DNA from 2 places in the Absicoccus intestinalis genome. Region 1 is predicted to be linked to the other one. Evidence: a T-box and tRNA genes for the amino acid it is inferred to sense, from the RefSeq annotation. Region 1 holds a T-box; the other holds one or more tRNA genes.
The links. The T-box of region 1 lies ahead of lysS (lysine--tRNA ligase). A T-box ahead of a tRNA ligase gene usually reads a tRNA of that ligase, here a tRNA-Lys.
Positions count from the first base shown of each region.

Region 2: it has a tRNA-Lys gene. The T-box ahead of lysS (lysine--tRNA ligase) is inferred to sense a tRNA for this amino acid. The anticodon was not compared.

Region 1 is NZ_JALBUS010000010.1:487-22,862, forward strand. Features, by position in the region: gene MOZ64_RS07215 (zinc-binding dehydrogenase) at 58-1,293, opposite strand; gene MOZ64_RS07220 (PTS system mannose/fructose/sorbose family transporter subunit IID) at 1,307-2,140, opposite strand; gene MOZ64_RS07225 (PTS mannose/fructose/sorbose transporter subunit IIC) at 2,153-2,959, opposite strand; gene MOZ64_RS07230 (mannose/fructose/sorbose PTS transporter subunit IIB) at 2,975-3,463, opposite strand; gene MOZ64_RS07235 (PTS sugar transporter subunit IIA) at 3,463-3,882, opposite strand; gene MOZ64_RS07240 (SDR family oxidoreductase) at 3,886-4,677, opposite strand; gene MOZ64_RS07245 (sugar-binding transcriptional regulator) at 4,835-5,785, opposite strand; gene MOZ64_RS07250 (DUF434 domain-containing protein) at 5,782-6,474, opposite strand; gene MOZ64_RS07255 (M48 family metallopeptidase) at 6,464-7,747, opposite strand; gene MOZ64_RS07260 (winged helix-turn-helix transcriptional regulator) at 7,981-8,325, opposite strand; gene MOZ64_RS07265 (pyridoxamine 5'-phosphate oxidase family protein) at 8,435-8,830, shown strand; gene lysS (lysine--tRNA ligase) at 8,944-10,854, opposite strand; T-box leader at 10,893-11,101, opposite strand; gene MOZ64_RS07275 (L-threonylcarbamoyladenylate synthase) at 11,130-11,732, opposite strand; gene mnmE (tRNA uridine-5-carboxymethylaminomethyl(34) synthesis GTPase MnmE) at 11,770-13,098, shown strand; gene MOZ64_RS07285 (transcription repressor NadR) at 13,126-13,671, opposite strand; gene nadC (carboxylating nicotinate-nucleotide diphosphorylase) at 13,682-14,536, opposite strand; gene MOZ64_RS07295 (L-aspartate oxidase) at 14,546-15,820, opposite strand; gene nadA (quinolinate synthase NadA) at 15,944-16,861, shown strand; gene MOZ64_RS07305 (carbon-nitrogen hydrolase family protein) at 16,919-17,689, opposite strand; gene MOZ64_RS07310 (Cof-type HAD-IIB family hydrolase) at 17,718-18,527, opposite strand; gene MOZ64_RS07315 (DUF308 domain-containing protein) at 18,511-19,095, opposite strand; gene MOZ64_RS07320 (DMT family transporter) at 19,076-19,951, opposite strand; gene MOZ64_RS07325 (alanine/glycine:cation symporter family protein) at 20,072-21,493, opposite strand; gene MOZ64_RS07330 (LysR family transcriptional regulator) at 21,585-22,376, shown strand, end outside.
Region 2 is NZ_JALBUS010000012.1:8,491-18,944, reverse strand. Features, by position in the region: gene MOZ64_RS08100 (ABC transporter permease) at 1-562, shown strand, start outside; gene MOZ64_RS08095 (ABC transporter ATP-binding protein) at 555-1,307, shown strand; gene MOZ64_RS08090 (hypothetical protein) at 1,352-1,564, shown strand; gene MOZ64_RS08085 (rod shape-determining protein) at 1,568-2,509, opposite strand; gene MOZ64_RS08080 (hypothetical protein) at 2,592-2,975, shown strand; tRNA gene MOZ64_RS08075 (tRNA-Val) at 3,022-3,097, shown strand; tRNA gene MOZ64_RS08070 (tRNA-Tyr) at 3,111-3,194, shown strand; tRNA gene MOZ64_RS08065 (tRNA-Gln) at 3,200-3,274, shown strand; tRNA gene MOZ64_RS08060 (tRNA-Gly) at 3,284-3,357, shown strand; tRNA gene MOZ64_RS08055 (tRNA-Val) at 3,361-3,436, shown strand; tRNA gene MOZ64_RS08050 (tRNA-Thr) at 3,447-3,522, shown strand; tRNA gene MOZ64_RS08045 (tRNA-Lys) at 3,527-3,602, shown strand; tRNA gene MOZ64_RS08040 (tRNA-Gly) at 3,612-3,685, shown strand; tRNA gene MOZ64_RS08035 (tRNA-Thr) at 3,694-3,769, shown strand; tRNA gene MOZ64_RS08030 (tRNA-Lys) at 3,780-3,855, shown strand; gene infA (translation initiation factor IF-1) at 3,974-4,192, shown strand; gene rpmJ (50S ribosomal protein L36) at 4,205-4,321, shown strand; gene rpsM (30S ribosomal protein S13) at 4,334-4,699, shown strand; gene rpsK (30S ribosomal protein S11) at 4,716-5,105, shown strand; gene MOZ64_RS08005 (DNA-directed RNA polymerase subunit alpha) at 5,121-6,071, shown strand; gene rplQ (50S ribosomal protein L17) at 6,083-6,445, shown strand; gene MOZ64_RS07995 (ABC-F family ATP-binding cassette domain-containing protein) at 6,482-8,215, shown strand; gene MOZ64_RS07990 (DMT family transporter) at 8,212-9,129, shown strand.

The sequences.
Region 1 (22,376 bases):
TTGATCTAAAGAAAAAGCCCCCGTGTATTTTGAAGGACTTTTTCAAAGAGAAGAATATTAATCAATATCTGGCATATGGCTGAGTACATAGTCTTCGGCCTGTTTTGACCAAACACCCTTTGTTTTGGCAAGGATCTGCCCTAATTCACTGGAAGCGGAAACATCCGATAAAGCGGTAAGATCCATCTTTTTATGGGTATAGATTACTTTCTTAGCCCCACCAATTTCCTTTTGATGTTCCGTTGTATAAGCAGCTTGATTCAATCCCAGAACGTGAGTCACGATCATGGATGGGTCTAACGTTCCATCTTCAATCAAACGAACAGCTTTTCGCATATCATCGGCTGTTCCCCCTGAAATTCCCATATAGTGTGTCCGAGAATAATGGATGTCATAAAAATTAATTTCCGCCATAAAGTTTTTATCTTGTGGTCCCGCAAAGAAGTCAATGCACGCATCATCAGCCGCCAATATGGAAGCTTCACTTACCGCGGATTTTCGAGCCGACATCACTAGGATATCATCATAGCCTTGACCATCGACAACTTCTTGAAGCAAGCTTACTTCATCATCTACACCTTTAGTATTCAAATAAGTGACTTCCACCCCATTTTGGCTTGGCAAAAACGATTGTGCTCGATCCAATTTATCCTGATGATGATCGGTGATCACAATGTGTTTGGGTTTCTTTTCACCATGTAGCGCATAATCAATCGCTAACATGCCCATGGGCCCCGTTCCTCCTAAGATCAATAGGTTCCCACCTTTTTTTAAACCCATTTCATGTGTATGTGTACCTAAAGGAATATGATATTGTGAATCAATCGCACCAATTACACACGATAAGGGTTCAACCAATGAACCTGCAAAGAAGGTCTCTCCACGATAAGGAATCAAGCAATCCGCACGCATAACATCATCTGAAATGATGCAATAGGTCGCATCTCCTCCCATATCATGATAGGAATAACCTGGACAACTATAAGGTTTATCTTCCAACAAGAGGTTCGCTTGGATCACAAACTTTTCCCCTTTTTGGTATTTATGTGACCATTTGGCTCCCACATCCATAATGATTCCACAAAATTCATGGCCAATGATGACCGGATTGTTTTTTAAATCATTCGGTGCTTTTTTATGGTCTTCACCTTGATTGACCAGTTTCAAAGTAGACATGCATACGCTATCGGTAATGACTTTTGCCAAGATCTCATTTTCTTGCATCTCTGGCAATTCAAATTCTTCTAAGCGTAAATCATGTTTACCATACAAACGAACGGCAAATGTTTTCATATGATTCTTCCTTCTACGCTAAGATACCCAATCCATAACCGACGATTCCGACAGCAAACAAGGCAAAGATCAATACGATTGGATTGACTTTCTTCTTTAACAATTTCATCATCAAAAAGGTCAATCCTAAAGCCAGTAAACCAGGACACAATTGATCTAAGATATCTTGGACTGTAGTAATGGTTGTTTTCCCATTGGCAACGGTTTTGGATACCACAAGTGGAACATTGATACTGGTCCATTTCGTAACCAAGACCCCCATGACAAACAAGCCTAAAATAGTAGCGCCTTCGGTCAATTTTGGCAATAAGTTACCGGATAAATCATGTACAATATCCAACCCTTTTTCAAAACCATATTTTAAACCATACCATTTCAAAGCCAAACGAACAGCATTGAAAGCAACAAAGAACAAGATGGGACCAGCCACACTGCCATTTACGGCCATGGATGCACCAATAGCTGCCGTGATAGGTCGTAATGTACCCCAGATCAATGGATCACCCACTCCACATAGAGGACCCATTAAGCCAATTTTCAAGGAGTTGATCGTTCCCTCATCAATCGGTTCACCTTCGGCTTTGGCTTCTTCCATAGCCATTGTCACACCGACGACAGGACCACAAACAGCTGGAGTTACATTGAAGAATGTCAAGTTACGTTTTAAAGCTGCCACTTGATCTTCTTTTTTATGATAAACACGCTTGATCGTAGGAATCATATCAACACAGAATGCCAATGCGTGAATACGTTCGTAGTTAAAAGATGCTTGTTGAAAATTTTCAAAAAAGAATGTCTGCATCATATCTTTTTTAGTGATTTGAGTTTGTCTTTTTTCTTCAGCCATGTGTTTTTCCTCCTAATCTTCCAATTCATCGTCTAGTTCATCATCGTTTGCTGAAGCGGTTGCCACTGCAACCGTTTGTTTGGTGAATTTAGGATCCAATTCGACATAAACAATGGCTAAGATCAAACCAATGATACCGAATGACAATAAACTGAAATCTAAATAACCACCACATACAAAACCTAAGAAGAAGAAAGGCATCAAGTATTTGATTTCCATCATGTTCAATACCATCGCATATCCAACTACGACGATCATGCCACCTGCAACACTTAAACCACCGGTTACCACATCAGGAATAGCCGCTAACATATGTTGAACCATGGTTGGGCTAACAGCCGCTGCAACAATGGTCGATGGAATCGCAACACGCAACGCTTGTACAAATAGAGCACTAAAATGTAACGCAATAATTTTATTGAAATTCGCATCTTCAGCGGCTTTATCTGCAGCATGTTGGAAGGCAACCGTAATGGTACGAGCGAAGACAGTCAATACTTGACCAGCTGCAGCAACGGGCAACGCAATCGCTATTCCTTCCTGGATGCCTTGTTGGCCAACAATAACTAAAATAGTCGAGATTACACTGGCTAATGCTGAATCAGGGGATTGAGCGGCTCCAATGTTCATCCAACCTAACGCGATCAATTCCAAAGTTCCTCCAAGAATAATGCCTTTGGTTGGATCACCTAAGATCAAGCCAACAACGGTACATGCAATCAAAGGACGATGCGTCTGGAATTCATCCAATACACTTCCTGCCCCACAGATACATGACCAAATAAAGATTAAAATAATTTGTATTGTACTGATTGTCATATGTTATCCTTTCTATTAAAATCCGGCTTTCTTCATAGCCGCTTCAAAATCTCCTTTTGGATCGGAAGCGACACAACGCAAATCATAAGCTACTCCCAATTCTTTCAATTTCTTGAAAGCTGCAATGTCTTCTGGCGTACAAGAAATTGCTTTGGTGATTTGCGTACGCCCTTCTTTAAACTGCATGCCTCCAATATTGATGGTTTTGATGGGTACGCCTCCTTCCACCATTTCCAAGACCTCTTCGGGATTCGTAAATAGAAAGAAGACCGTATCATCTGCATATTTAGGATTGTTGTAGACACGAATGGCCTTAGGTGCATCCACTACATTGACTTTGATTCCCGGAGGGGCAGCCTGACGCACTAACGTTTTACGAATTTGATCGTTACTGACTTCTTTACTGACAATGATGATTCGTTCGGCACCAGCCTCTTTTGACCAAACCGTTGCCACTTGACCATGGATCAAGCGATCATCAATTCTTGCTAATCGAATCTGCATTATAATTCCTCCTCTTGTTCAATCGCAGATAGTTCGAAGGTTCGAATCGTATCTTTTCCGACGTCTAATATATGAGCAACTATGGCATCTGCATTGGCATTTTCACGCATGGTGGCTATTTCCAAAACAATTGGTAAGGACATCCCCGATAAGATTCGAATTTCTTTATCACTATGTTTCATCGCATAGGCACAACTGGCATTGTAGGGTGTACCTGAGAAAATATCGGTTAGGATCAACACCGAATCGGCATTGATCGTCGCAACCGTTTCCCCTAATTTTTCAACCACAGTATCCAAACCCTCACCGACTAAGAATTCAATGGGATGAAAATCTGGTAATTCTCCAAAGATCATTTCACCCGAAGCTTTCATAGCTGTAGCCAACTTGCCATGGGCCAACAAAATTACATCGGTCATGGTCTAACCTCGACTTTTTCCACCAGAAATATTGTATGTTGTTCCCGTAATATAACTTGCTTCATCGGAAACTAAGAATGTAACCAAATTACCGACTTCATCTAATTTGCCATCGCGGCCCAATGGGACTTGTTTGCTATAATCGGTGGATAACTCTTCTGGTTTAACACCACGTGTATACGCTAAGGCTTCATTGTAAGCAGGCGTACGAAGTCCCGTTGCTTCCATGATGCCAGGAGCTACCGCTACAACACGCACATTGTATTTTCCTAATTCTTTAGCCCAAGAACGAGTAAAACTATCACAGGCCCCTTTGGTAGCAGAATAAGCACTTTGTCCTTGACTTCCTTCTTTACCCGATTCACTGGACATATTCACAATGACACCCTGTTTTTGCGGAATCAATTGACGAGCAACTGCTTGAGCGCAAAGGAACAAGCCTTTCACATTGACCGCAAACATTTGATCCAATGTCTTTAAATCCAACTCATATTCTGGATGTTCACCCTTTACATCGACCAATAATCTTGGCTTGTTGATACCAGCATTATTGACCAAGCCATCTACTTTGCCATAGGTATCCACAACAGTTTGAACCATGGCTTGTACACTATTCGGATCCGTAACGTTGCATTGCACACACAAGGCACCCTCTTGCTGATCTTCGGTTGTGACATTTAGATCCGCTACGACCGGTCGTGCATTGGCTTCCATTAGTTTTTGGACAACATGTTTTCCAATACCTGAAGCACCGCCCGTTACAATAATGACTTTCTTGTTTAAATCAAAACTCATAACTCCACGCTCCTTCACAATTGTGATTTATTATAATCACAATTTTTAACAACACCATAGTAACCGCTTCCACAAGGAAAGTCAACAAAAAATATCACATTTTTGATTTTCTAATCTCACATTTGTTATAGAACGCATAAAAAAAAAAGAATGAAGATCAATCTTCATTCAATAATTCTCGGGCCGTATCTTGTGTTGTGACCAATACATTGACATAACCACCTCGTATCGCGCCAATAATAGCTGGCACCTTATCTCGACTTTCGGCAATTCCAATTTTGTATCTTACCCGTTTTAGATCCGTCGTATCAATGCCAATGATTCGTGAATCCAATTCACTTTCGATATGGTGCCCTTGTGCATCATAGAACCGGGAGACCACATCACCCACAACCTTATTTTCTGTCACAAACTGGAACACATCCTGCCCATAGAAATCTTTCCATCGATCACTTTCTTTCATGGTGGGTGAGCCAATTCCCAAAACCGCAATATTCAAATTGCGCCAATAATGGATCAACGATTGATTAAAACTATTATCCAACAATGCTTTTTTCAGTTCCAACGTTTCAGGAATAGCTGGTGCATCAATCAACAAAGCTTTTCCATGCAACGCCAGAGAGGCTTGATACGTGATCGTATTGACATGATATTTGCTGACCACACGTCCTGAAGGACCACCAACGATAGGCACACATGTAATGTTCCGTTTTTCAATACCCGATATGGATTGAGCAAATGCTGCCATGGCCGATCCCCAAGAAAAGCCAATGATCATATCATCCTCTACAATTTCTTTTAAATACGAATTCGCTGCTTTTCCCAAATCCATCAATACCTTTTCATCATTCACATTTCCCGAAGTAGTCACCACAATAGCTTTATCCAAACCAAATTTATTGACCAATTCTTCTTCATACGAATACGTTCCTGCTTGAAAAGGATCAATAGTAATTTTCACGATACCTTTTTCACGACTCAATTTCAATAAACGTGAAATCGTTGATCGATGAATTTGTAAAGCCCGAGAAATTTCGCTTTGTGTCTTGTTTTCGAGATAATACATCTCCGCTATTTTCACTAATTGTTTTTGTTCATCTTTTGTCATTGATCGACTCCCGTAATATCATAAGCCATGGAATGTTGTTTTTTCAAACACAAAGACACTAAATTGAACCAAGAAATACAAGCATCCAAAATAATCGAATCCGAAGTGACCACATTGGCTTTTTCATAAAGAATCAAGTCAACATGTTGAACAATTTGCACATCCACCAAAGGATCCACTTCATGAATCTTTGATTTGAGTCGTCCTGAATTAGAAACCGGTGCATCTAAAAGGATATGGATGGTTCCAGGATGATAGGCATATACCATTTCTAACAATAAAGCAACGGCTTGTTTGGTTTGTGGAATGATTCGATAGTTGCCACGCAAAGAGGCTAAATCCCGAACAACTCCATCCATTCCCAAAAATAGAGGGGAATGGTTTAATAATACTTCTAAAGTAATGATTTGATTGAAACCATCGATCCAAACATCTTGTGCTTGAAAATCAAAAATTTCTTTCCTTTTTCTTTCTGCCAATTGTTTTTGCGTTGCCACACTACGCACAATTGCCAAACGCTGTCTTTCTGGCAAACAATAATGATTGCCCACAAAAGTAGATGCTTGCTTCCGATCATAGCCTGCATTGATCAAATAACAGACATCTTGCATAGCCTTAGACAATATAGACATCGCATCATCACAAAAGTTTTTTTCATCTTCGACTACAAACCCTCTTCTAGCTTGCATGTTCATTCTCCCATGCTTGGATATAGGAAATGCGCTGATACATGCCGGGATGATCATAATAGAAACGTTCAACGATGGGATGAGGGTTGACATCGATCAATTCATCACTCGATAGTTGCGTAAAGGTATCGATCAAAGCTTGTCCATATCCATGATCCACTGCATTTTTATCCGCTTCTTTTTCTTCTTTACAAGAGACAAAATTATGATAGAGCCCAGTCACAAAGGATACAGGAACAAAAACATAGGAAAAGACCATCAACGATAAAACATAATTGGTATGATCCAAACCAAAAGATCGATTGATCAGTGCATTCAGATCGACGATATATTGTGCATGCGGTATCAACCAGACAAAGAACAAAAAGACCAAGACTAAAAATGCATAATGCATATAGTTCCAAATATTTTTCTTATGTTTCAAATGACCAATCTCATGCAACAATACTGCTAATAATTCATCTTCACTATTTTCATTGATAAAATTATCCGCAATTCCAAATTCACGGATCCATAAAAACTTCAATAAGAATGCATTTTTATCATTAGATTTCTTGGATTCATCATAAATCTTGATATGACGTACTTTTTTCTTGGCTTCGGATGCATACGCTTCAATTTGAGAGCGCAACTCACCATCTTCCATTTCGGTAAAGGTATATTTCTTTCGCATCACCAACAAAGACAAGAAAGACATGGTGATCATCAAGATCAAATAAATGGCAACGATGATCAAACCAAAAAGAAAAGATTGCGAATACGATATCGAAAAATTGGATGTCCATCTTGAAAGATGTGTACACAAATAAATGAATAAACCACCTACCACCAGTGTCACGAAGGTTTCAAAGCCAAAATCCAAGATATGATCTTTGATCCATGATTTTCTGGATTGTTTATTTAAGCCATACTTTTCATCGATATGAAAGGTTTCATGATATTCGACCGGAAGATCGATCAATTCTTGAATCAGCTCCATCACAAGATAGGTCAAAAAAGCACACACATATGGATTGGTCCCATCAAACCAAGTAAAGAAAGGGGACAAAATAAAGAAGATATTCAAAGCTAAGGTTCCCAATCGTACCCAAAAAGACATTTTGGCATATTCTTTCTTATAGGATAGAAACTGGGCATAACGAGTGGGTGTATAAATATCAGAAACCACTTCGGGCAGTGGTTTATCCCTTTGTTTCCAAGTAAGATAAGATATCCATCTTTGCCAACCAAACGCAATGACTAAAAACACGATCAATATCATTTTCAACAACATATATAAATCTCCATTTTTCTAGGATACAACAGCACATGCAAGCATTAATTCTTTGTTCATTTTATATAGATACTTATACATCAAAAATAAACATATAGATGTTTTTCAAAAAATAATGTTTGATTAACGCAAAAAAATGTATTAACATGTAGAATTGTAATTGATGGCATATGGCTGCAACAAGCAGCCCAATTACAAAATGGATTTGTTCACAAATCATGAACAGATCCTTTTTATATATCCTTCCTCGTATGAAGATACTGGATATACTCATTTCCCCATTCTTCTAACACCGACAACACTTCTTTGAACTTGATCCCGATCTCACTTAAACTATATTCCACTTTTGGTGGAATTTGTTGATATTCTTTTCGGACGATCAATCCCTCTCTTTCGAGTACCTTTAATTGCCGCGATAATGTTGTATGCGTCATTTCTTCCGGCATTCGTCGTTGCAACTCATTAAATCGTACGGGACCGTCGGAAAGCAAATACATGATGTAGATGGACCACTTCCCCGTCAAGACCTTTTGGGCCGTTACATAAGGACATATGCCAAATAATTCTGGTTTTTCCATATACACGTTCCTTTCTGATACTAGTATCAATAAATATCGTACTTGTTATTTTGATTCCTGTCTTTATAATTATACCCATAAACAGTAAAAACGAACAGGAGTTTTCATAATGAACAAAATCACTGAATATTTAAAATCTTGTGGCACTTTCTATCTTGCCACAGAAGAAAATGGTCAACCTCATGTACGTCCTTTTGGTGCTGTTTGTGAATTTGAAGGAAAACTATATATTGTCACAAACAACCAAAAGAAGGTATACCAACAAATGAAAGCCAATGGCAAGGTGGAAATTTGCGGCATGTACAAAGGCACTTGGATTCGAGTAGAAGGTGAAGTTAAAGAAGATACACGTAAAGAAGCTCGCGTGGCAATGATGAATGATAACACAGCTTCACTAAGCAGCATGTATACGGTAGATGACAACTTAATGACTGTCTTTTACTTTGAACATGCAACCGCAACCATCTATTCTTTTCATGCCGACCCCGAAGTCATCAAACTTTAAAAAGGATACCTTGAAAGTTAAAAGAGCTCTGCATTTTAAGCAGAGTTCTTTTTGTATGATCCCACGATGAAAGAAAACACCCAGAAATACAAATATTTCCGGGTATGTTTGATTTAATACAGTTTTGCTCCAGCTGGAATATGATCATCTATGATCAATAGATGTAACTTTTCTTCACCTGCTTCTTTATGGATGGCACTGAGTAACATACCACAAGAATCAATACCCATCATCGCACGAGGGGGAAGGTTCGTAATGGCAATGAGTGTCTTACCAACAAGTTCTTCTGGCTCATAATAAGCATGAATACCACTTAAGATCGTTCGATCGGTACCGGTTCCGTCATCCAAGGTGAACTGCAACAATTTCTTTGACTTTGGCACGGCAATACATTCTTTGACCTTAACGGCTCTAAAATCACTCTTACTGAATGTTTCGAAATCAACGAAATCTTTGAATAAAGGTTCAACTTCTACCTTTGAGAAATCAATCTTTTCTTCAGGTGCAGGCGTATTGGCACGCTTGGCCGCCTTGGAATCTCCCACCAATTTCATATGAGGGAATAACAAAACTTCGCGAATGGTTCTTTGGTCGGTCAGCAACATCACAAAACGATCAATTCCTAAACCAACACCACCTGTTGGTGGCATACCATACTCCAAAGCTTCTACATAATCAGTATCCACTTCATTGGCTTCATCGTCACCTAGATCACGAAGTTCCAATTGTTTTTCAAAACGTTCTTTTTGATCGATTGGATCGTTCAATTCCGAGAAAGCATTGGCATATTCATGCCCACAAATGAACAATTCATAACGATCCGTAAAACGAGGATCATCTGCATTCTTTTTAGCCAATGGACTGATCTCAATTGGATATTCATAGACAAACGTTGGTTGTTCAATGGTTTCTTCACAATATTTTTCAAAGAATAAGGAAATGATATGTCCAACGGAATTGTGTTTCTGTTCCAATTCAATACCATGTTCAACCGCCAATTGCTTCGCCGCTTCAAATGACATCTCTTGTTTAAAATCAATACCCGTCTTTTCTTTTACGGCATCACACATCGTGATTCGTTTGAATGGCTGGCTAAGATCCAATTGTGTTCCTTGATAGGTGATCACATTGGTACCTAATACTTTTTCAGAGACAAAACGGAACATGCCTTCAATTAGATCCATCATGCCATGTAAATCACTATACGCGACATAAGCTTCAACCGTTGTGAATTCCGGATTATGGGTGGCATCCATTCCTTCATTTCGGAACAAACGACCAATTTCATACACACCTTCCAAACCACCAACGATCAAGCGTTTTAATGGCAATTCTGTGGCAATTCGTAAATAGAAATCCATGTTCAAAGCATTGTGATGGGTCACAAATGGACGAGCAGCTGCTCCACCTAGAATTGGTTGTAGAACCGGTGTTTCCACTTCCATCAAGCCTTGATCATCCAAATATTCTTGGATTGCTCGAATGATTCTTGGTCTTGTGAGCGCAATTTTCTTTGCTTCTGGATTCATGATCAAATCCACATAACGACGACGATATCGCTCTTCTGTATCTTGCAAGCCATGGAATTTTTCTGGCAAAGGACGCAAAGACTTCGATAAATGCGTGTATTCCTTGGCACGTACCGACAATTGGCCATGATCGGTCTTCATGACGGTACCTTCAATGCCAACAATATCTCCAATATCGTTTTTCTTAAAGATTTCATACATTTCATCGCCCAATTCATCTTTACGAACATAGATCTGGATATCTCCGGTCACATCTTGGATATTCATAAATCCGGCTTTTCCTTGACGACGTTTGCGCATGATACGACCAGCAATCGTTACATGTACATCTAATTTTTCTAGTTCTTCCTTGGTATATCGATCATATTCTTCACTAATTTGACCACAACGGGCATCACGATCAAAACGACGACCAAATGGATCAATGCCCATATCGATCAAATCTTGCATCTTTTGACGACGCACTTGTTCTTGTTGCGTAAGTTTCTGTTTCATGTCTTCTCCTTTTCACTCATAAAAAAAGAACATCTCATCCAAGGGACGAAATGTTCGTGTTACCACCCTATTTTGTCTAGAAATCACTTTCTAAACCTCTGCCACTGTCACTAAACAGTGCTTCCTTTAATGCAGGAACAACAAGCAGCTCCAAGGTTTTATTCCCCATCATCCTGTCCTCTTTTCCACCAGCCAAGAGTTCTCTAGACCATTCTTGATAGGTACTCGTCCTTTTCATAGCCTTATGGGTATCGTACAAAACCAAATCCACTTTGTCAATCAGAGATTGCGTTTTCTAATTCCGAAAGTGAAATAGGTCCTTCTCGTAATATAGCTAACTGCTCTTTTGTACAATCCACGATCGTACTTGCCATACCTTGCTGACATTGTCCTTGTACAATTCCATCGATATTGGGTAGATTTTCTTTGGCCTGATCAAAAGTAATCGCTGCAGGATGCCCTGAAATATTCGCACTACTAACCAATAATGGTTTATTCAATCGCTGGATCACATTTAAAATAAACGGTGCATCCGGTATACGAACAGCGACGGTATCCTTCCCATTCGTATATTCTTTGGCAACACCTTCTTTTAAAGGCAGGATCAAAGTCAATGGTCCCGGTAAAAAAGCATCAATGAGCTTTTCTGTACGCGCATCCACTTGCGCAATTTGTTGCATTTGCGAAACCGTAGCGACCATCATTGGAATGGGCTTGGTTTCTGGTCGATGTTTGGCATGTTTTAATCGTGAAAGATCTTCTAAACTTCCATAAATAACACCTACACCATAAACCGTATCGGTTGGAATCGCTAAAACATCATGGGCCAAAAAGGCATCGGCCACCTTTTGTGCATCGAATTGTGTATATATCTTCATACTGTAAACCTCTTTTTATCTATGATAAAATAAAGACATGTTTGATACAACTATTGCTGCGATATCGACGGCACTGGCACCGGGCGCCATCTCGATCGTCCGCGTTTCCGGTGAAGATGCGATATCCATCGTTCAATCTATTTTTAATAAAGACATCACAAAGGCCAAATCCTATACCATGCATTATGGTTACATCATTGATGAAAATAAACAACCCGTCGATGAAGTCTTGGTTTCTATTTTTCGAGCACCCAAAACATATACACGCGAAGACATTGTCGAAATCAATTGCCATGGCGGTGTTTTCATCACTCGTAAAATATTGACCATGGTCTTAAGTCATGGCGCGCAAATGGCAAAACCAGGAGAATTTACCCAACGTGCTTTTTACCATGGCCGCATTGATCTATCACAAGCCGAAGCGGTTGAAGATATGATCGAAGCCACCAATGATACCGCCTCCAACATGGCCATCCAAGGCATTCGTGGCAGTATCGCGGAATTGATCAAACCATTGATTGAAGATTTATTAAATATCATTGCTCAAATTGAAGTGAATATTGATTATCCGGAATATGAAGATGTCGCCCAATTAACCACCGAAGAATTATTGCCCATGACCAAGACATGGCTTGAAAAAATCGATGCGATCCTTGCCCGTGCTCAAAGTGGTCAATTAGCGAAAAAAGGAATCGATACGATCTTAGTGGGTAAGCCTAATGTAGGTAAAAGCTCATTATTAAATGCCTTATTGGAAGAAGATAAAGCCATTGTGACCGATATTGCCGGAACCACCCGTGATTTAGTGGAAGGCCAAATTCATATTGGATCCGCACAATTTAATTTGATCGATACCGCTGGTTTGCATGCCTCGACAGATCAAATTGAACAAATTGGTATTCAAAAAACCCAAGAAAAATTGAAACAAGCACAACTAGTAATCGTCGTATTGGATGGTTCCAAACCATTGGATGCGGAAGATCAAAAATTATTAGACCAAACAAAAGAAAAGACACGCCTCATTGTCTACAATAAAAAAGACAAGTTGGAAACACATAGTGAGGGTATTTGGATCTCGGCTCAAAATCATGAAATTGATTCCTTATTGGATGCCATGAAACAATTATTTGAAACCAATGTTGTCAATGAACATCCCTTATTATCGAGTGAACGCCAAATCGGTCTGATCCAACAAGCCAAACAAGATATGTTGCATGCCAAAGCAGCCATGGAAATGGGCGTGGAACCCGATTTGGTTGAAATCGATATTCAATCCGCCCATGATCATCTAAAAGAAATCTTTGGAGAAGTCCATCGGGAAGACCTTATCGATACACTATTTTCTAAATTCTGTTTAGGTAAATAAAAAAAGTTCTCGTTGTTGAGAACTTTTTTAGTGCTCTTTCCAAAAATCAACGGGTTCATAATCTTGTAGAGGCGCTAAGAAACCGGCATGATCTAATTCTGTTTGAATCAAATCTAAGGTCTTTTGATCTTCAGCAGATATCGTATGATAATGATAACCAGCCGTCACATTCAATAATAATGTCGAATTTCCCAATTCAATTTCTCGTAAATACCGATCCACATCACGTCGTGATTTAATATTCAACGGTGCCTTCAATACACCATAGACACGATGATACACAAACACATCTTCAATTTTGCCACCCAGATCAACGATTAGATTCATCTCATCGCGAGCTTGTTCATTGGTGTGATGCACCTTAAATACACGAGTCGTATCATTTTCAGCCAAGAGAAGATACCCCTTATTCGTTGATAAGATCTGCCTATTTTCAGCTCGTAATAACGCAATATCCTGGACGACAACTTGACGAGAAACATGAAGTTGTTTAGCCAATAAAGTACCAGAGTATGGCTGTTCTTGTTTCGATAAAATGTGAATAATTTCTTCTCTTCGTTGTTTTCCCGTCATTTTATACCTCCTACAATGCGTGCAAATGTTTTAGTGATACATCCAAGATGGGAGATGAATGCGTTAAAGCGCCACTTGAAATATAATCAACCGCAAGATCTTTGATCCGATCGATATTTTCTTTGGTCACATTTCCCGAAATCTCGATCTTCGCTTTTTTGTCAATCAACTCGATTGCTTGCACCATCGTATCATGATCCATATTATCTAACATGATGATATCTGCTCCAGCTGATACCGCTTCTTTGACCATGTCTAAATTTTCTACTTCGACTTCAATTTTGCGGACAAATGGCGCATAAGCCCTTGCCATTTGAATGGCTTGTGAAACACCACCAGCCGCATCGATATGATTATCCTTCAACATCACACCATCAGATAAATTATACCGATGATTATGACCACCGCCAACTTTAACCGCATATTTTTCAAAAATGCGCATATTTGGTGTTGTCTTTCGTGTATCCAACAGTTGAATGGACGTTCCCTCTAATAACTTTGCCATCTGATGTGTATACGTCGCGATTCCACTCATTCGTTGTAAAAAATTCAAAGCCGTTCTCTCTCCAGATAATAAAACGCGAATATCACCCGTTACATGAGCGAGTACTTGTTGATCATGAATCGCATCGCCATCCTTTGCCATCCATTCGATTTTCATGGTTGGATCGAGAAGGGTAAACACACGCTCGAAAACTTGAGCCCCACAAAGAATGCCATCTTCTTTCGCAATCAAGTCAACTTGGCCTTGTTTGGATGTGGGCATGACACAATTGGTCGATACATCTTCACTATTGATATCTTCTTCAAGAGCACTTTGGATCAAAGGATCCACGTGCAAACGCATTGTGATTGGATCAAACATAATTACCTCCTACACCATGACTTCAGCCTGTACCATATGACGATAGGTTTGTTTCAATGACGCCATATTCGTATAATCTGCTTCTTGGATATGTGCAAAAACCATTGGATTATGCAACATTTCATATGCCGATGCGATTTCTTTGGCAGCTCGTTTCGCAAAAACCAAGGATTCCAATAACGAGTTCGATGCCAAACGATTCTTTCCATGTACCCCGTTACATGCGGTTTCACCAATCGCATACAAATGATCCATCGAAGTCTTGGATTGTTTATTGACTTTGATACCACCCATAAAATAATGTTGAGCCGGTACAACTGGAATTGGTTCTTTTTCCGGATCATATCCCATTTCTAAACAATGTTGTACGATATGTGGAAAATGACTCATCAATTGTTCATGACCAATGGGACGTAGATCTTCCCATACATGATTGGTTCCATCTTTTTTCATTTGTTCACGAATTTTTTCGGTTAAAAGATCGCGTGGTAATAATTCATTCGTGAATCGTTGCATATTCTTATCATAAAGAAGAGCCCCTTCACCACGCACACTTTCACTGATCAAGAAGGAACGATCCTTCTCATTGGGTGAATAAAAAGTGGTCGGATGAATTTGTACATAATTGATATTCTTTAACGTAATATGATGTCGAATGGCTACCGCAATGCCATCTCCAGTCAAATGACGGAAATTGGTGGAATGACGATAAACACCACCCACACCACCAGTCGCCAATAAGACATAGTCACACGATACCGTTTCAATGGTACCATCGGCTTTTCGCATGATGATACCATAACAAGTATTGTTTGCTTCGACGATATCTAACATGGTCGTATATTCCAACAAGGTCACATTAGGTAATGCACGCACTTTTTCAAGCAAATGCTTCGTGATTTCTTTGCCTGTCTCATCTTCATGGAATAGGATTCGCGCATGGGAATGAGCCCCTTCTCGGGTATAGTCTAATTTTCCATCCTTATCTTTATGAAAATCAGTGCCGTATTTGATCAAATCATGAATCACATCTTGGCTCGAACGAATCATGATCTCCACACTTTCTGGATCATTTTCATAATGGCCAGCTTTCATCGTATCTTTAAAATACGATTGATAATCTGCTTCATTTTTCAATATGCAGATGCCACCCTGTGCTAAGAACGAATCACTACTTTCTGCATCAGATTTTGTGATCATAAGAATTTTTTTATTTTTTGGAAGTTGTAACGCCGCATACAATCCGGAACAACCACAACCTACTATACAAATATCTGTTTTCATAAGATATCCTTCTTTCCTGACAGTGAGCATTATATTATTTGTCAAGTCTATTGTCAAGACAATGGACTTGACAGTATTACCATCCCTTTTTATAATGTCATTGTTTGTCAAGGAGAATAAATTATGAACACCAGAGAATTACAAGAGGAAATCAAACGCATCAAGAAAGAAAAAGATATGTTGATATTGGCCCATGCCTATCAAAGTCAAGATATATTAGAAGTTGCCGATTATATGGGTGATTCCTATGGATTAAGCGTCCAAGCTGCCAAAACCAAACATCAAAACGTCGTCATGTGTGGTGTTCGCTTTATGGCTGAAACCGTAAAGATCTTATCGCCAAATAAGCACGTTTATTTAGCTAATCGCTATACAGGCTGTCCCATGGCCCAACAAATGACCAAAGAAGATGTCTTGATGTTAAAAGAAAAATATCCAGACTATGCCGTAGTTGCTTATATCAATACCACTTCGGAATTAAAAACGGTTGTCGATATGGTCGTGACCTCAAGCAGTGCCGTGCGTATATTAAAAAAGATGCCTCAAAAAGACATCTTGTTTATTCCAGATCCCAATTTAGGTTCCTGGGTTGCCAATCAACTACCTGAAAAAAACATCAAGACCTTCCAGGGTGGTTGTCCAACCCATTGGCGCATCTCCAAAAAAGATGTAGAAAAAGCACGTAAAGAACATCCCGAAGCCGAAATCTTGGTGCATCCTGAATGTAAACCAGAAGTCACGGAATTGGCCGATTATGCAGGAAGTACCACAGGCATCATGAAATACGCCAAAGAAAGTGATAAAAAAGAATTTGTGATTGGTACCGAAAACAGCATCGTCCAACATCTGCAATTTGACTGCCCGGATAAGAAATTCTATTGTTTATCTGTAGAATGTGTTTGTCACAATATGCGTCAAACGACATTGGTCGATGTCTACAATACCATCACCGGTAAAGAACAAGAAGAAATCATCTTGGATGATGAAATCTTACAAGGTGCAAAAACCGCCATTGATCGAATGGTCAAGGCCGGAAAATAATAAAAAAAACACCAGAGAGTCCATGAATAAAGGACTTCTGGTGTTTTAATTCAAAACTTATTCATACCATTCCGTTCGACGAAGATTTAAATACGGACGAGATTGACAAGCTTCTTTGGCTTGATCCAAATCAATATCTACGATCAATAGCTCCTCTTCATAGCCGGCTTTGGCAATCGTATTTCCATCTGGATCACAGACCAGAGATTCACCCGCAAAATCCATTTGATCCTCGGTTCCAGTACGATTACACATCGCAAGAAAACAACAATTTTGGTAAGCTTGTACACGAATTTCTTGTTCAAACAATTCCATTGGTTCTGCTTTGGTGTTCGCCGTTGGAATCAAGATCAACTGGGCGCCTCTTAAGGCTTCGGTACGAATACTTTCCGGATAGTGTCGATCGAAACAAACCACGATCCCGATATCACCAAACACATGAAAGCCATCATTGGATGGGGTGTAATAATCTTGTTCGTAAAACTGATTGGCTTGGGCAATATGCACCATCTTTTGACAACCTATGATCTGACCTTCTTTGTCAATCAAAAAACTGGCATCATATTTTTTATCCTCTTCTCGAAAATAAAAATTTGGACAAGCCATGATTTGATATTGTTTACACAATTCACGAAATTGGGTAAATATCGGATCCTCTTGATCGATTGCTTTGGCATCTTGATGACGATATTGAGCAAAAAAAGGCGACATTTGCACCTCGGGATACACAATCAAATCCGCTTTTGCCTCTCGTAATAAAGACAAGCTCTTTGCTACATTTTCATCCCAATTCTTTGACATCTGCATTTGTGCGAGTGCTATTTTCATACGCTATCCTTTGTCTATTTCTAGACTCCTACATCGCATATCCCATCATAAAATCGGCCCAACCATCTTGATCACAAGGCTTTTTTGTGATGATATCCGCCACGGACTTGGTATCTTGCGAACCATTTTTCATACAAACACCCAAACCACTATATGCTAACATCGAATTATCATTCGATGTATCACCAAAAGCCATGACTTGATAAGCTGGTATTTGTTTCAATTCACAATATTTCTTGAGTGCAAATCCCTTGTTGGTATGCTTATTCGCAAATTCATATAAGGTCGATTGCGTTTTAAAGCCTTCATATCCAGATTGGATCGGATGGGCTTTAAAATACGCTTCTACATCTGCCATTTCACTTTCGGGTACACGGAACATGATTTTCGCATTCTCCGTTCGATACAAATACGAAAGATCATCGACTTTCTTCACCTTTCGATTGGAAGAAGACGCTGAAACCTGAACCATCTCATCTTCTTTGACACAAACAACGACACCTGGTTCATAAATGATGGGATTGCCATGAAACGGTTTCATCAAATCAATGGTTTCTTTGATCCACTCTGGTTTCATCATATAGTAACTATATTCCTGGTTGGTTCGACAATCACGCAAACTTGAACCATTCATCCCAATCATCATATCAACATCAATGCCCCAGTTTTCAATCATAAAGTCAAGATCTTCTAAGGGACGACCACTGGCTAAGCCAAATAGGATTCCTTTGGCACGCAATAATTCAATGATCTTTTTTGCAGGTTTAGACAGCGAAGCATGCGGTACGATCAGCGTATTATCAATATCACAAACAACGAATTTAATGTTTTTCTTCATCTTCCACTTTCTCCTTTGGCATTTCTTGTATCGTCTTTTTATGGAAGGATCGAACGACCATTGACGATAAAAAGACACTGATACATCCAAATATGCCGGCAAACATAAGAATACTATATGTATATTGTTTCAATTGTCCAGTAAACGCAAAAATCGATAAAAGGATCATCAACAAAGAAAATATAAGATCCAATAACCACGCTTTACTCTTTAAGGCATACATCTGCACACTATTTTGGAGAATAAAAATACTCTGGATCAAAGAAAACAACTGCATATATTCTTTGACATTTCTCGTCATATCATTGATACGAATCAATCCAACCAATCCCAATAGGATCAATAAGACCCCTAAGGTAAACCCATAATCCGACATGTGTTGATACGATTTGCTCAGAAAATACGAAACGATCTCATAAATCCCGATGCCCCATAAGACGATACAAAAGACATAACACAAACTACTGAATTGCACATTTTTGGAAAACAACATGGCTGCACCAATGAGGATACTTGCCACCGCTGTGATGGCTTGTAAGATCGCGCCATTATTCTTGAACCGTTTCATTCTCTCCTCCATGGGTATTCAAATACCATTTTACGATAGCTGTGCCAATGATCAACACATAACCAATCAAGCTCATTCGATCCGGCCATTCATGGAAAACCAAAAAGCCCAATATCGCTGCATAGATCACTTGTGAATAATCAAACACCGATATTTCTTTGGCCGGTGCAAATGTATAAGCAGCGGTCACACTAAATTGGCCCAAAGCAGCTGAACAGCCTGCTAAAATCAAACACAATAATTGGATAAATGTCATCGGTTGATAATCCATGAGCATCGGGATCAAACAGACAATCGATGAAAAGGCCGAAAAAACAAAGACAATCAATGGTCCTGGCACATTATGCTTTCCTAATTTACGCACAAAAGTATAGGCCGTTCCTGCACACATGCCACCAATCAATCCCACAATAGCTGGTAATGAGGCCAATCCTGCGGTTGGCTTGACCACAAACATGGCGCCGACAAACGCAACAATGACCGTAAGGATATCCATGGAATTGGGTCTTTCACCCAAAATAAAAATAGACATCAAGACCGCAAAGAAGGGACTCATCTTATTTAAGATATTCGCATCGGGCAATGCCAAACGACTGATTGCCCAGAAATTAAAAATCAAACCGATGGTGCCAAACAACGATCGCAAAAATAACGGCAAATAATCTCTTTTATCGACATGCAACGATCCTTCGTATCGAACCAAAGAAACACTCGCAATCAAGACCGCAACGATATTTCGGAAAAAGGCCTTCTGCATCGTTGGCACATTTCCTGCCAACTTCACAAAAAAGCTCATAAACGCAAAGCCTAAAGCGGCCAATAATATAAATAAAATTCCCTTTACATGATCATTCATACGTAGATTTTAAACCTTTCAACAAAATAAAGAAAGGTGCCCATCCTCCTTACTGAAACGCGCATATTTTGACTTCTTTTGCGCATATGCCCATTATAGCACAAAGGCCTAGCATTTCTGCTAGACCGACTCATTTTCAAATACTTCTTGCATCGATGGTACCGTTTCTTTATTGGTTTGTTCTTCATATTCTTTCAAAGATGCAATGGCTTCTTTGGACATCGGAATCAAAACGATCATATTAAAGATTGTCATCAAACCAATGCCAATATCACCCAGATCCCAGACAAAGGTATAGGTCGCTAAACCACCAATGAACAATTGTGTTAATGCCAGGATCTTATAGATGGTTTGTGGCAACCAACGATCGCCAAAAAGATAAGCCACATTGCTGCGTGCATAATACAAGATCCCAATAAATGTTGAAAAACTAAACAGCCACAAGACAATCGCAATAAAGATGACACCCACTTGACCAAAATGATAGGACATCGCACTCTGCAACAAATCCATACCTTGTAGTCCATTGATCACTGCATGTGGCGCAGTCAACATGATCATAGCTGTACACGTACAAATCACGATCGTATCAATAAAGACACCTAAACTTTGGAGCATGCCACTTTTGACTGGATGAGAAACATGACTCGTAGCCGAAGCACAAGGAGCCGATCCTGAACCGGCTTCATTAGAAAATAAACCACGTTTGACTCCATTCATCAAAACAGCGCCGAAACCACCTGCAACCATTTGTTTCAAGCCAAACGCTTGAACAAAGATTTCATGGATGACCGAAGGTAAAACCGTAATATTACGAACCATGACATAAATGGTCAATCCAAAATAGAAACAAGCCATGATCGGTACGATCACATCCAGTACTTTGACCGTCATGTTTTTACGTAACACGATCCAAGCCGCTAGCACGACCAAGACAATCGTGGTATAAATCGGTGGAATATGAAAGGCATTCTCAAATGCAGAAGACACCGAATTACCTACCACTTGACTAATACCGAACCAACACAATAGACCCGATAACGCAAATAAGATCGCGATGATACTTTTCTTTTGTTTCGTTTTACGAGTAAAGAAGGCATGAATGTAGTAGGCTGGCCCACCACGATAGCCACCATATAATGGATCTCTTTCATGATAGAGCTGAGCTAGGGTGGCTTCCACAAAAGCCGTTGAAGAACCTAGGATGGCAGTCAGCCACATCCAAAATACCGCACCAGCACCACCCGCACTGATAGCGGCGACAACGCCTACTAAATTTCCCATACCAACCCGAGTAGCCGTTGAAACGATCAAGCCTTCCAATCCCGATATGGCATGGGCTTCTTGATCTTTCTTTTCCATGGTGATCTGAATCATATCTTTAAAATGCCGAATGGGTAAAAAACGTGTTCGAATCGAAAAAAAGATACCAGCCGGAATCAGGATCAACACCAACAACGATAATCCAACATGAAAATGCGGCAATGAAATGGTGATCAAATCACCCCACAATAAATTATAAATAAACTGTACAAACGCCATTGTTACACCTTGACTTTCTCATCGTTCAATATAGAATAAAATTATATATTTGTACAATTAATAGTCTTTATAATAAGCATTGGCAATTCTTATGGAAACAAAACTCATTCAAACATTTATTACTGTCGCTGAACTCAATAGCTTCTCGCAAGCCGCTAAAAAACTGGGTTATTCCCAACCAACCGTTTCGCTACAAATCAAACAATTAGAAGAAGAACTCCACGTGCCCCTTTTTGAACGCGTTGGTCACACGATCAAGTTGACAGAACAAGGCCATCAAAAACTCATGATGGCGCAAGCCATTCATCATGAACTACAAGCTTTTATTACCCCAAAAACAGATAGCTATCAAGGTTCGGTCCATATTGCGATGGCTGATTCTTTATGTGATCCCCTTATCACCAAACACTTTCAACAATTTCATGAACAATATCCCCATATTGACTGGATCATCACGACCGGAGGCACCTTTGATATGTATTCGATGATCGATCACAATCAAGTCGATATCGTATGTACCTTGGATGATCATTTATACGATATGACCCACTTAGTGACAAACGAAGAAAAGATTCCCTGCCATTTTGTTGCCGCTAAACAACATCCCTTAGCCCATCAAAAAAACATACCGATTGAACAACTCATGCAATATGATTTCATCTTGACCGAAAAGAATATGAGCTATCGTCGTAAGTTAGATACTCTTCTTGCCCAAAAACAATGGGAAATCAAACCCATTCTTGAATTTGCGTCGACCCAGGATATTTGTGAAATTATCCGGCAAAATGTCGGGATTTCCTTCTTACCTGATTTTGTGGTCGAGCCCTACATCGAAAAACACGAAATTGTCTATTTAGATATTCCCGACATTCAACTCCATGTT
Region 2 (10,454 bases), on a different contig from region 1:
GCGTATCATGGGCAATCTACCCAATATGCCTTTGATTTCTTTAGATCCGGCCAATGCAACTATTTTCGATAAGATCGATCAGCCTTTGTTGGCATTGATCCCAATCGTTGCCTTGATTGGTTTCTTGCTGTATTGGTTTTTTAAGACCAATTTGGGACTGGCCATTCGCGCTACGGGAAACAATGAAGCGATGGTTCGTTCCAGTTCGATCAATGCGGATACGATGAAGATCATTGGTTTTGCGTTATCCAATGGATTGGTTGCTTTATCGGGTGCTTTGTTTGCGCAATACAATCATTTTGCGGATGTGACTGGTGGTACCGGAATGATGGTCATTGGTTTAGCTGGTATCATTGTTGGTGAAGCCATCTTACAAAAACATACCATTGGTTTTGGTTTGTTTGCAGCAATTTTAGGGGCTTGTATTTATCGGTTCTTATATACGTTGGCTTTGCAGTTTGGTGTTCCATCTGGCGACATGAACTTGATTTCTGCTATCTTAGTTGCCATTACCATTTCGATTCCATATTTACGTAAAAGAAAGGGGCCAGAAAATGCTTAGTCTACAAGATGTATCGGTTACGTTTAATCAAGGAACTTCATTAGAAAAGAAAGCGTTGTCGCATGTCAGCGTAGATGTCAATGATGGTGATTTTATTACGATCTTAGGAAGCAATGGAGCAGGTAAATCTACTTTCTTTAATGTCATTGCTGGAAAATTATCCGTTAGTGAGGGTAAGATCATTTTGGGTGGTAAAGATATCACCCATGAAAAAGAGCATGTGCGTGCTCGAAATATTGGTCGATTATTTCAGGATCCTTCCATGGGGACGGCGAGTCATTTGAGTGTGGAAGAAAATTTGGCATTGGCTTATTCTCGTTCCAATCGTGGTTTGTTTTCGATTGCTGTCAATAAACAGGATCGTGCTTTCTTTGCAGAGAAATTAAAAACCTTACATATGGGTTTGGAAGATCGCATGAAAACGCCCATTGGTTTGTTGTCGGGCGGACAGCGCCAGGCGGTTGCTTTAATGATGGCGGTCTTAAATCCACCGGAAGTCTTGTTGCTGGATGAACATACTGCGGCATTGGATCCCAATAGTGCTAAGAAAATTTTGGAGATAACGAATGCTTTGATCAAGGAAGAGCATATTACGGCTTTAATGATCACGCACAATATGAAAGATGCATTGGAAAATGGCAATCGTTTATTGGTTTTTCATGATGGTAGGATTCGTAAGGATTTTAATGCCAAGGAAAAAGCGGCATTGAAGCCAGCGGATTTATTGGCATATTATGAGGTTTGACAAAAAGGGACTTTTATCATAGACTGAGAACAGAGGTTAGGGCAATGTCACATATTTTAAAAGAATTGAAACATGCAAATCTTCCAAAGCGAATTGATACAACGATTGAGTATAAATGCAAGAGTGATGAAGATAAAGAAGCTGTTTATTCAATGGTCCATGATATGTTGGAAAATCACTTAGAGGAATTTGCGAAAGTTACATATGATCTTGAACCAGATAATGTAGTAAAAGTAGAAGTTATCGAAAATCGATAGCTTCTATTTTTTTTGTTCATCTTCTTCTTTTAAACGGTCTAAGATGGTCATGATGCCATAAGCAATGGTATATTGCGGATTGGGACTGATAAAAAAGGGAATATGAAGTTGTTGACGTAAAATGGTATCGATTTGAGGAATTTCCATGAGACCACCGCAACAGACAATGCCTCGTTTTGCCAGGTCACCTTGTTGTTGATTGGATAAAGTGGTCAAGAAGGTATAGATCCATTGGCTCCATGTGTACACGATGCGTGATAAAATTTGACCAATTTGATCTTGAGAAATGGAAATGCTGCGATTTTGTTGGGTTCGTATATCGGTGCCGTGGATCAGGATGGGTTCACGACTTTGACCAAATTGGAACAATATCTGTTCGATAAAGGGTTGACTGACTTGAAGATTGTATTTTTTTTGGATCCATCGATAGAAAGTTTGTAGAATTTGGGCACCACCATATGGTGAATGACTTTCTTTTTGAATGATGCCATTTGAAAAACAGGCAATATCACAAGAGGCATGTCCCATATATAACATACATGCGGAGATGGATGTGTTAATTTGCAGTTTGGCGCCAATGGCTGCACACCAAAGTTCTTTATCATAGATAACTTGTGTCGCACCTTGTTCGAGAATATGATGACGTATTTTTTCACATTGTTTTTTATCAAAGGTAGAAGGAGTGGTAAAGAAGACAGTTGTTTTGTGAAACAAACGAAAACTTTCATAGCGATTAAAGATTTCATCCAAATAGCTATAAAGTTCAGATAGACGGCGATAGTTACGGACATGTCGTGTACCGCGCAGTTGACTAGCTTCGGTGCCAATCGCAATTGTTTTTTTATTGGTATCAAAAGCCAATAGGGACGCTTGATCAAATAAAATAGTATTTTCTTTGATGTAACGTATGGTGTGGGTACCAATATCTAATCCAATGTATTCCATACATCTATTTTACTATTGAAAAAAGAATGCTACAATACATTTACAAATGAAAGAATTACTGAGACATACACAAGGAACGTATATGATATTTGTATTGGATGCATTGGATAAGCCGAAAAGTGTGCGTGCATTGCGTCTTTGTATGGAATGGCAGCCTTTGTTGGAAGAAATGGGGGTGCCCGCTTATATTGTTTCACCATCCGATACGGTGTTGTATTCCATTCCTTATTTTCAAATGCATTCGGATGTGGACCTGAGTCTGTGTCGTCGTTTTGGTGCCATTCGTATCAAAAGTATTTATGGAAAACCAAGAGAATGCATTCAAGGTACGATCGTGGTCATGCAAGATCAAAATGTGGTACACATCAATCATCGGGTAAACGAAAAGGCAATGCGTTCGGCTTGTACTTGTGCTTTGAAAAAACGATATCAAGAATTATTAAAAAAAGTACAGAAAATGATTTGACAAAGAGTACGTCTCTTGGTAATATATAAAAGCGCCAAGCAATGACGGAGGTTTAGCTCAGTTGGGAGAGCATCTGCCTTACAAGCAGAGGGTCAGCGGTTCGAGCCCGTTAACCTCCACCATTTAAATAGTTTTGGAGGGGTAGCGAAGTGGCTAAACGCGGCTGACTGTAACTCAGTTCCTTCGGGTTCGACAGTTCGAATCTGTCCTCCTCCACCATTTATTGGGGTATAGCCAAGCGGTAAGGCACAGGACTTTGACTCCTGCACTCGTTGGTTCGAATCCAGCTACCCCAGCCACTTTTTTATGCAGGTGTAGTTCAATGGTAGAACTTCAGCCTTCCAAGCTGACTACGTGAGTTCGATTCTCATCACCTGCTCCATTTGGAGGTTTAGCTCAGTTGGGAGAGCATCTGCCTTACAAGCAGAGGGTCAGCGGTTCGAGCCCGTTAACCTCCACCATTTGATATTTGCCGACTTAGCTCAATTGGTAGAGCAACTGACTTGTAATCAGTAGGTTGAGGGTTCAATTCCTTTAGTCGGCACCATCGTGACCCGTTAGCTCAGCTGGTAGAGCATTTGACTTTTAATCAAAGGGTCAGGCGTTCGAATCGCCTACGGGTCACCATTTTTTTATGCAGGTGTAGTTCAATGGTAGAACTTCAGCCTTCCAAGCTGACTACGTGAGTTCGATTCTCATCACCTGCTCCATTTTTTTTGCCGACTTAGCTCAATTGGTAGAGCAACTGACTTGTAATCAGTAGGTTGAGGGTTCAATTCCTTTAGTCGGCACCACTTTTTTTTTGACCTGTTAGCTCAGCTGGTAGAGCATTTGACTTTTAATCAAAGGGTCAGGCGTTCGAATCGCCTACAGGTCACCAAGGGTTTGAAACAGGCTTGGCCTGTTTTTTTTTACTTGGCAAGGTGTTTAAAGTTTAGTATAATGGTAATTGGCTTTTTATGCCTATCATTTCATCAGAAAAGGAGGAGTCAAGGTTCATGGCTAAACAAGATGTGATCGAATTAGATGGTATCGTTGTAGATACTTTACCAAGTGCGGCTTTTAAAGTGAAATTGGAAAACGGACACGAAATCATGGCTCACGTTTCTGGTAAAATCCGTATGCACCACATTCGCATTTTACCAGGTGATCGTGTAACCGTAGAAATTTCACCCTATGATTTAACACGTGGGCGTATTACATTTAGAAGAAAGTAGGAGGTTATTTATATGAAAGTAAGACCATCCGTAAAACCAATGTGCGATAAATGTCGAGTCATTCGACGTAAGGGAAGAGTCATGGTAATCTGTGAGAACCCTAAGCACAAACAGAGACAAGGAAACTAACAGGAGGAAGAAATGGCACGTATTGCAGGTGTAGATATTCCAAACAATAAGCGCGTCGTTGTTTCATTGACCTATATTTATGGCATTGGAAACAGTACAGCGAAGAAAGTATTGGAAAACGCAAAAGTCAGTGAAGATATTCGTGTAAAAGATCTGAGCGATGAGCAGATGAATGCGATTCGTAAAGAAATCGACAACATTAAAGTCGAAGGAGATCTTCGACGCGAAGTTCAATTGAACATCAAACGATTGATGGAGATTGGTTGTTATCGTGGTATCCGACATAGAAAAGGATTGCCTGTACGAGGACAGAGAACAAAGACCAATGCGCGTACGCGTAAAGGAAAAGCCAAGACAGTGGCAAACAAGAAGAAATAGGGAGGTTGCGTAGAGTATGGCACAGAAGAAAACCAAAGCAAAACGTCGTGCAAAAAAGAATGTTGCGCGTGGAGTTGCACATATCCACTCAACTTTCAATAACACGATCGTAACGATCACAGATGAACAAGGAAATGCGGTATCATGGTCCAGTGCAGGAGCCTTAGGATTCAAAGGCAGCCGCAAGAGCACACCATATGCTGCTCAGTTGGCTGGTGAAGCCGCTGGTAAAGCAGCAGCTGATCATGGTATGAAGACGGTGAGTGTAGAGATCAAAGGACCAGGTCCAGGACGAGAAGCGGCTGTGCGAGCATTGCAAGTTGCTGGACTTGAGATCAAGATGATCAATGATGTTACACCAATTCCACACAATGGATGTCGTCCACCAAAACGACCTCGTGGATAGTAAAGGAGGACTAGAATGCAGGAATTTGAAAGAGCCATTTTTCATCTAGAGTCTTGTAATGATGAAAATACTTCTGGTTCCTATATTTTTGAACCATTAGAAAGAGGCTTTGGAACAACGATTGGCCACACGATTTGCAGTGCGATGATGTCGGATTTGCCTGGTTGTCGTGTGATTGGTTTCCAGGTGCAGGGAACCGATGCCAATGCTTTGACCATTGAAGGTGTATCGGAAGATACGACCATGGTGGGTTTGAATTTAAAATCTATCAAATTAACAAGTGAAGTTGACGGTCCCGTCACGTTGCATATTTCAAAACAAGGGCCTGCGCTGGTCCAAAGTGCAGATTTGATTTGTCCAGAAGGTGTATCCATTGTTGATCCGGAACAAATCATCTGTAATTTAGAAAAAGGTTCCCATTTGGAAATGGATATCTTAATTGCGAAGGGAACTGGATATAAAAGCGCACAAGAAATTCAATTCGATTATGAGTTGCCAGAAACGTATCATCCTTTGGATGTGAAGTTTACACCGATTGAAAAAGCTGATTATTTATCAGAACCAGCTCGTATTGGTTTTGATAAAAAGTATGATAAAGTTCATATTTCCGTAACGACCGATGGATCGATCACACCATTGGATGCGATCAGTGAAGCAGCTGGAATTGTGATTGATTATTTGGATGCAATCCTTCCTGTGGCTGATCTAGAATTGGAAGAGAGCTTCTTAGTACAAGAACCAGTCGAAGAAGAAACAACGAAAGTCAATACGATGATGATCGAGGACTTAGATTTATCGGTTCGCTCCTATAACTGTTTGAAACGAGCTGGCATTCAGACAGTAGATGAATTGACACAAAAAACAGAAGATGAAATGATGCATGTCAAGAATTTAGGTAAAAAGTCATTAAAAGAAGTAAAGGACAAAATGTACCAGCTTGGTTTGTTCTTTAAATCGTATGAATAAGGAGGATCACGATGCAGAATCGTAAATTGGGTCGTACTGCGGATCATCGTAAGGCTTTGTTGCGCAACATGGCTACTTCTTTGATCGAAGCAGAACAATTAGAAACGACAGAAATGAAAGCGAAAGAATTATCTGCTGTCATGGATCACTTGATCACATTAGCGAAACAAAATGATTTGGCTGCTCGTCGTAGAGCCGCAGCTTATGTTCGCGATGTCGAAGTGGATGACAATGGAACAACCGCTTTACAAAAATTGTTTAACGAAATTGGACCTGCGTATGCAGATCGTAATGGTGGATACACACGCGTTGTCAAAACGAGAATTCGTCGTGGCGATGCAGCGCCAATGGCCATCGTTGAATTGGTGAAGTAGATCTTTCTACTTCACTTTTTTTAAGTGGAGGTATTTATGGTATGGATCAGTGTTCATGGTCTGAAAAAGACCATTAATGATCGCACCTTGTTTACGGATGTCGATCTAACTTTAGAAAATCAGGATAAAGTGGCGTTGGTTGGTACCAATGGTACAGGAAAGAGCACATTATTAAAGATCTTAGCTACGCAATCGGGTCAAGATCGGGGCGAGATTCTTTGTAAGAAGGGACTTAAAATTGCGTATTTGCCGCAAAATCCTGTCTTTCAACAAGAGTCCATTTGGGATGAAATTCATCAATATCGCAAAGACAAAGAGGATTTTGAAGTGAAATCCATTTTAACCAAATTGGGTTTCAGTGATTTTTCTTTAAAGATCGAAACTTTATCGGGTGGACAAAAAAAGCGATTGGCGTTGGCCATTGTTTTGTTGCAACCTTGTGATGTCTTATTGTTGGATGAACCAACCAATCATTTGGATGAAGATATGGTGGAATGGTTAGAGAACTATCTGCAACATTTGCGTTGTGCATTGTTTATGGTCACGCATGATCGTTATTTTTTAGAGTCTGTATGCACCAAGATTGTGGAAATCGATCAAGGACGTTTCTATACATATTCGGGCAATTATGAAGCCTTTTTAGAGGCGAAAGCCCAACGAAAAGAACGAGAGCAAGCACAGGCACATAAAGCTTATCAATTGTATAAAAAAGAATTGGCGTGGGTGCGTGCAGGTGTACAAGCACGATCCACCAAGCAACAAGCACGGTTGCATCGTTTTGAGGATTTGCGAAAAGAACGGTTTATGATCAATGAAAAAAACTTGCAACTGACATCGGTCTCTTCTCGTTTGGGTAAAGAAACTATTGAATGGGAGCATATGGGCTTTCAATATGGTCAACACGAGTTATTTCATGATTTTTCGTATCGCTTAAAGCGAAATGATCGCATTGGTATCATTGGTCCCAATGGATGTGGAAAGAGCACTTTTTTAAATATTCTTGATCAAGATTTACAACCCACGCAAGGGTCGATTTCATATGGGCAGACCGTACGTATTGGTTATTTTCGTCAAGGGGATGATCAAGTGGATCTTTCTATGCGTGCCATTGATTATATTGAAGAAGTAGCCCATGTGATCTCTTATGGAAAAGAATCATTAACGGCTTCACAGATGATGGAACGGTTTCTTTTTGACAAGAAGATGCACTATATGCCATTGGCACGATTATCCGGTGGTGAAAGAAGACGATTGTATTTGTGTCGGGTATTGATGCAGGCACCTAATATTTTATTGTTGGATGAACCAACCAATGATCTAGATATCATGACATTGGAAGTATTGGAAGATTATTTGGATGCCTTTAGTGGCGCCATCATTACGGTGAGTCATGATCGTTATTTTTTAGATCGTGTTTGTGATTCAGTCTTTGTTTATCAAAAAGATCATACATGGAAGATGTATTTGGGTGGTTATTCGGATTATAAAGCAAAGCTCCAACCCATCAAAAAAGAAACAATAAAAAGAGGAACAATACCAAAGCGCAAGACGATGCCGTATGCCGAGAAAAAGGAATTGGAACAATTGCCGGCTTTGATGGAAACCTATGAAAATAAAATCAAGGAATTGGATCAATGGATGCAAGAAGCAGGAACGGATTATTTAAAGTTGCAACCTTTATCAAAACAACGAGATGAACTGGATAAGAAGCTAGAAGCCGCAACCGAACGTTGGATGGAATTGGAAGAAAAGAAAGAGGCCATGAAATGACGATTTGGAAGAAGTCTTGGTTTGTGACTTTGATTGCCATTTTTTGTTGTTCTTTGTGGGGATCAGCCGGTCCATTCATTAAAAAGGGATATGCTTTATTTGCGATGGATCCACAAGATACCGCTTCTATTTTGGTTTTTGCAGGATCACGATTTGCATTAGCCGGCATCTTGGTCTTATTGGTGGATCGACTTTTACATCCCCATAAAAAATGGCGGGTACATATTCCTTCCATATTGTGGTTGGCCATTTTTCAGACAGGTGCTCAATATATTTTTTACTATCTGGGATTGGCACATACCAGTGGTGTACGAGCCGCAATCGTGAATGGAACCGGTGCTTTATTCTCTTTATTATTTGCGTGTTATGTGTTTCGAACGGAAAAGATGACAAGCAATAAATTGATTGGTGTCATATGTGGCTTTTTTGGGATCCTGGTCATGAATCACTTCTCCTTCGGATTGGAACTCGGAACGATCTTGGTCTTATTGTCTCAGGTCAGTGCCGCCATTTCCTCTTGTTTGATCAATCGCTTTACCCAAAAAGAAGATCCTGTGCAATTGAGTGGTTCACAATTTTTAGTGGGTGGTTTATTGCTTATAGGCATGGGATTGTTACAAGGTGGTCATTTTCCCCATGGCCCAATAAGTGGCTGGCTTGTGCTGCTTTATTTGGCATGTTTATCGGCTCTTGCCTATACATTATGGAGCCTTTTATTGCAGTCAAATCCCGTCAGCACGATCAGTATTTTTAACAGTTTGATTCCTGTTTTAGGCGTATTTATTTCTGCCTTCTTATTACATGAATATGCTCAGGCCTTTGCATGGACCACATGGGTCGCTTTATTATTTGTCAGTGGCGGTATTCTTTTTGTGACAACAGGAAAAGATAAGAAAGTTAGGAAGTCTGTATGATGATTTTCTAACTTTTTTTATGACATTGAATATAACAAACTCTTGTTTCATGCTATTTATAAGAAAAGTAGCAAATAGATATAGACTCAGTGGATATAAAAATGAAGGACATGCTGAGTGTTTTCAGAGGGTACAATACTTTTAAGGCCTCTGAAATACGTTTATTTGAAAGTGGAAGAGAAGGTGCTCATGCCTCAGTACAGGAGAACGGATCATAAACTTTTCGTTATTTGGTTAAAAGGTTTACAGAAACACCCAATAGGAATGATTTTATTTAAATTCAATGGCAACGATAATAATCGTACTTTCTAAATATCTAACACGTTGTGCAGAAAGGAAACTTCATGTATATAGAAGTAGAAAAGGCCCATCAATATTTTTTATTTGGAATTTTGGTCATAGCGATTTTATTATGTTGAAAATTGATAAGCACGCAAACATTACCGGAAATCTGTAGGAAATTCTAGGGAAGCTTTTCGGCTTGTCCTCCTTATTGTCGTAATTTTGGCAACCCCGGATGGGAAAAGTTTTGTACATGATTTTTTCATTGGTTTGTCCATTATAACTATTGCGATTGCCCAGTTGGTACTTAGTGGAATCCGAGCTGATCCTGGGTATTTTTCTTATACTGTACAGCTTGTATCCACAATTATTACTTATGTGCTGACTGGTATTTTTGAGGAAATCTTGTTTTGAGATGTGGTGCTGAACGCTTTTCAGAATGCTTTTGAAAAAAGAGTGCCAAGACCATCTGGGTAGTGCTCACTCTATCGGCACTAGCATTTGGGATGCATCGTATAAATCGGGACTCAGGACAAAATGGTGTGGGAACATGAATGCAGAACCTCTATCCTAAGCATTTTGCCGTCCCTTGTTACTTTAGTCGGGCTTACCCTGTTTCTCTTAAGGAAATCTAAGAAGGGAGAAATGGTTGATGAAAATTGGGATGATTCCGTTTGCATGTAATGGTAAATGAGCATTCAAACAAATTTTCATCGTGATGAAAAACGCAGAATCAAATCAAACGTCTGCATCTACGAATAAACAGAAACAGTTGCATGGAAAGATGATATGTACTGCAGAACATTACTTTATTTTCAAAGAAACATCTTTGTAACAGTCATAATAAATGAAAAAAGAACTGCAACTTTCTGACTACGTATTGGTCAAAATGTTTCCGATTTTATATTATCTGTTCATAAAGGAGAGGGCGTATCTCAGAAAAAGATAACATCTCTACCTATTCCACCTGATGATTGTTTATGCAATCGAGTTAATGATATCAGCCAGAATATGATTCCATTATCAAAGACATGGATAGAAAC